2 regions of the Methyloversatilis discipulorum genome follow, and region 1 is predicted to be linked to the other one. Evidence: riboswitches for the same ligand, from Rfam matches in the RefSeq annotation. Region 1 holds a riboswitch; the other holds the start of a gene.

Evidence for each region. Region 1 has a riboswitch for cyclic di-GMP ahead of METFAM1_RS0102755 (DUF1631 family protein). Riboswitches for the same ligand answer to the same signal wherever they lie in the genome.
Region 2: linked by a shared signal. The riboswitch ahead of METFAM1_RS0113505 (reprolysin-like metallopeptidase) and the one ahead of METFAM1_RS0102755 (DUF1631 family protein) in region 1 are both predicted to bind cyclic di-GMP.

Annotation. Positions count from the first base shown of each region.
Region 1 covers NZ_AZUP01000001.1:599,619-602,010, reverse strand. Annotated here, with positions in the region: gene METFAM1_RS0102755 (DUF1631 family protein) at 1-1,357, opposite strand, end outside; cyclic di-GMP riboswitch class I at 1,445-1,533, opposite strand; gene METFAM1_RS0102750 (HDOD domain-containing protein) at 1,607-2,392, opposite strand, start outside.
Region 2 covers NZ_AZUP01000001.1:2,910,002-2,912,393, reverse strand. Annotated here, with positions in the region: gene METFAM1_RS0113505 (reprolysin-like metallopeptidase) at 1-1,238, opposite strand, end outside; cyclic di-GMP riboswitch class I at 1,314-1,401, opposite strand; gene METFAM1_RS0113500 (hypothetical protein) at 1,700-2,326, shown strand.

The DNA.
Region 1 (2,392 bases):
GGCCGACATCGCGCCCCCAGCGCAGCATCGCCTGCGAAATCAGATCGAGCAGATGCCGGGCCGGGTGTGCCTTGCTGGAGAAGAAACTGCGGTCCAGCATGGCCACCTTGACCAGCGGGATCTGCAGCCGTCCAACCAGCGCCTTGATCGGATCGGCGATATTGGCGTCGTCGAAGATGAGGTCGAACAGCATCGCGACGATGTCGACCGTGATCGCGTCGAACTGCCCGAGATGCCGCCCCAGATCCGAACTGCGGAAGTCCCGGAGCACGTTCACGGGCACCGGCATGCCGAGCCCCGGCGTCATGGGCAGGTGATCGGCCTCGGCCTGCAGCGCGCTCAGCGCCTCGAATACGAAGGGCGAAGCGGGCGTGAGTCCGGCGGCCGGCCCGCTGCCACCGGCAGCCGGCATCGGAATGCCCTGTGCCGCCATCTGCCCCTGCACCAGCTGGGCCAGCATCGCGTAGATGTCGCCCTCGCCATCGAAGCCGCCAACGCCGGACAGCGACGGATCGCCGAAGCCCTGATGCATCGACGCCGTGCCGAATCCCTGCGTCATCGATGCACTGCCGAAGCCCTGTACCGATGACACGGTACCGAAGTCCGGCCGCGGCATCGCCGGCTGCTCGCCGCCCGGTGCCGCCCCGGCGCCGCGCGGCCGCGCGCCGGCCATCGGTGCGCGGCGGAAGCCGCGGCGCAGTCCGGGCAGCACGTTCTGGCGCACCAGGCGGGTATTCAGTTCCTGATAGAGACGGGCCAGTTCGTTGGAAATCTGCTGTTCGAGTGATTGCAGCAGCACCAGACGCATCTGCACGCCCGGGTCCACTTCCTCGGACGCCGCGCGCAGCGCGTTGGCGATGGCTTCGGTGCCGATCGGGTTGTCGGCATCGGTCGGATCCTGCTTGCCAAGCAGACTGCCGAGGCGCTGTTCGACCGCGTACAGGTCCTCGTCGCAATGTTCCTTGAGCTTGCGGGTGATCTCGCTGACCGCCAGATCCTGGGTCAGCACGTCCTCTTCGACCAGACTCAGCTCGTCGAGCGATTTCGGCGTGGCGGCAGCCGACGCCTTCAGCGGCTCACCGCGTACGCGGGCGTCGAAATAGCGCGACAGATTGTCGATGAAGGCCTGCTCGATGCCGGCCCAGTTCTCGCGGGCCTTGCCGCAGGTGAACATGTAGAGGTTGCGCTGGTCGCGATCGAGCTCGGCTTCTGCACGCGCGACCAGATCTTCCTCGATCTTGGTCAGCATGCCATGCAGCGATTCGCGCAGACGACGCAGCGTGAAATCGCGGCAGTCGTTGATTACGCGTCCGCGTTCGGGCGGCAGATTGGGAGGCATCGGTGAAGCGGCGCTCATTGTTTACCTTTGCGGTCGCTCAAAGCGACCTGAAAAGGCCGAAACCCGGGCAAGGTTCAGGTCGGAGCGCAACCTGTGGCGCAGTATAGCGGCGGCCCCGCTGTCATGGGGTGTCGTCACCCTGTAGACCGGAAACTTTGCGTCGCCGTCTTTCGACGGGTTTGCCCTGGTTCAGCTGTTATCAGATTTCACCGAAATTAACGGTCCGCCGGACGCGGACTTGAGCTCCTCGGCCGGCGGTCAATGCAATCACACCTGCAGCGTTGCGATGACGGAGTCGATTTCCTCCTGCGACTCGGCCACCACCGCGTCGAGCGTTTCGTTGTCGATGTCGGCGGTGACGGTTTCGGCAATCGCCGCGTCGTGCTCAGCCGTCGCGCAGCAGAAGGGGTTGGGGAAGGCCGCCATGCTCTCGGCCAGGAAAAGCACATCGGCAAGTGAACGCGGCGGCACGACCGGGCCGGTGATCGACGGATCGTCGACCGCATCGATGATCTGCGTCGGTACCTTCAGCGATTCGAGCACTGCCCGGCCGACGCTGCGGCTGAAGCTGAACATCAGGCCGCTCAGTTCCTCCTCGCGCTGCAGCAGCGCCGGGAAGGCGGAAGCGCGGGCCAGAAGATAGAACTGGCCGATCTCATGCACGACGCCGGCGAACATGGCCGCATCGGCGTTCAGTCGGGACAGTCGGCGCGCGATCACGAAACTGAGCGCCGACACGTGGATGGTGTGCTGCCACAGGTCGTGCGTCATGACGCGCAGCCGCTCGTCGGCCCTCGCATCGACCATCTGGCGGACGATGAGCGACATCGTGAGCATGCGGATCGGCTCCGTGCCGACCCGGTTGACCGCGGTGCGCACGTCGGTGATTTCGTTGCCGCTGCGGTTGTAGGCGACCGAATTGGCCAGACGCAGCGCCTTCGCGCTCAGCACCGGCTCGGCGCCGACCAGGCGCGCGACTTCGTTGATGTTGATGTCCGGGTTTTCGAGCGCCTGGCGGATGCGCAGCGAAACGTCGATGCTGGTCGGGAACAC
Region 2 (2,392 bases), 2.3 Mb from region 1:
CCGGTACCGCGCGCCAATGCGGACAGGGTGGTCGAATTGCTGGTGGTGTCGCTGTCATTCACCTGCGCGCTGGCGACGAGGCGCAGACGCATCGGCACACCGCTGTCGACGTAGGCTTGATTGGCCAGCGCGACCAGTTGGGCGATTCGTGTGCCGAATACGCTGCCGTGCTTCTTCTTGAAGCCCGGCGTATAGAGCACCAGCAGATCGATCGTCGTTTCGCTGCCGTTGGCCGCGCTGCCGCTGCCGGCCGTCGTGGTGCCAGTGGTGCCCGCATCCGCCGCGGCCGAGGTGCCGCCCATCGCCGTAACGCCACCGGCTGCTGCAGGTACATCCTCGCCCACGGCGTCGGCATGCTCGGATTCGAATTGCGACAGTCCGGAGCGCACCGGGTCGACCAGCCATTGCGTGCCACCGCTATCTACCAGCATCAGTTCGCCAGAGGGCGTCAGGATGTTGCCGACACTGCCGTTCGGCCCAGACGTGACGATGACGCGGAATTCGCTGCCGTAGTCGGCCAGATGGCCGACCCAGGTCGTGGTGTCGGCATCGCCGGCATCGGTACGGTCGTAGCGAACGCGATAGTCACCGTGCTCTGGGATCGACAGCGTCACGTTCTCGCCCGGCTCAAGTGCTGAAAGCGCGACCAGATTGAAGCTGACCGGATGGGCGACATCAGCCGGCCGACGTGCGGCGCGCGCTTCGGGGCCCTGCGTGCTGTCGTCCGGCGTCACGCTGTCGGCGCTCAGGAACATCGAAGGCAGACCATCCAGCGCAACGGGATTCGCTGCCGCCGACAGATCGGGACCCATCAGTTGAGCGCCGTCCACGTGGCCCAGTACGAAACCGCCGTCTGGAGTGCGGATGACCCCTGCGGCCAGTTCGCCATCGATGCGCAGCCGCACCGCGTATTGCCTGCCGGCGGTGTGGTGACCGATCCACTGCAGGCCGTCGGTGCCACCCAGCGTCGAATCGAACACGACGTCGACATGATTGCCGTCGGGCAGCGCGAACCGGAGCACTTCGCCTGGCTGGGCTGAGCGCAGGCGTGCCACGTCCAGCCGCACGGGCCACATGCCACCCTCGGCTCCGGACGTCGGCAGCGGCTGCATCACCGATACCGCTGTTCCGGCCGCCGGCAGCGCGCGCGGGGAAGCGGCAGCAGGGGCTGCCGACAGCGCGAATGCGCACATCAGTGCGGTGCAGACGGGGGATGCGGCGTGGCGCAGGGCGATCATCGTGAAACTCCGGCTCGGATGTCTGTCGTGTCGTCACCGTCTGGCGCGCCCCGGACCTGCATCGAACAGGAGGGAACTGGCGGCCCCGCCGTCATCCCGCGTGCGCGGATTAGACCGGTGACTTTGCGTCCCCGCCTTTCGGACGGGTTTGCCTTTTTTCAGCTTCGCCGGTGTTAGCGGCAAACCGCCGACGGAGCTTGAATGTGCGCCAGCATGTTTCGTGATGTGAGTCACAAAACATGCTGGCGCACAGTGGGGTTATGCTTTTTCACTGTGATGCATAGAGGACTCATCACATGCAGACCCAGAGCACGACCCCGAGTGCATGCAGTAGATCCGGTGAACTGCCTGGCGACCAGATGCTTTTCGCCATTCGCGACAGCGTGGCGAGCTCCGCTCCATTCGAGCATCTGTACATGCGAGAGGTATTTTCTCCAAGGTTCTATTCAAGGCTTCTGGCCATGATGCCGGCGCGCGACCGTTTCCACGAGCTGCGTCACAAGGATGCGATGCGTGCCGACGGCAGCAGCGCGCGACTGCGCATGTACCTGTATCCGGAACAGCTTTGGCGCTTGCCGGCCGAGCAGCGCGCAATGTGGACGGCCGTATCGCGCACACTGCGTTCGCGGGCGTTGCAGGACGCGTTCAAGCAGAAGTTCCGGCATTCGCTCGAAACCCGCTTCGGCTGTTCCATCGGCCAGCTGGATTTCTATCCGATTCCCATCCTGGTCCGTGACCAGCCGGGCTATCGCATCGGCATTCATGCCGACGTGCCGGCCAAGGCGATCACCGTGCAGTTCTACCTGCCGCGGGACAGCGCGCAGCGCCACCTCGGCACCGTGTTCCACCACGGGAGGAGCGGTCCGGACGCGGAGCGGACGGTGGCCATGGATTTCATGCCGGCCAGCGGCTACGCCTTTGCTGTCGTCGAGAAGGAAAGCTGGCACAGCGTGCGTCAGACCACCGAAGCCGACGGCGAGCGTGTGTCCATCATGCTCACCTACTATGTGCAGGACACGCCCAGGGCCTGGTTCAAGCGCCGCTGGGACCGTTTCCGCAGTTTCTTCGGCGTGGGGCCGAAAGGCTGAGCGGAGATGTGACAGGCCCTCGGGTACTGCCGTGATCGGTGGGAGCTCGCTCGCGATAGCAGCCTG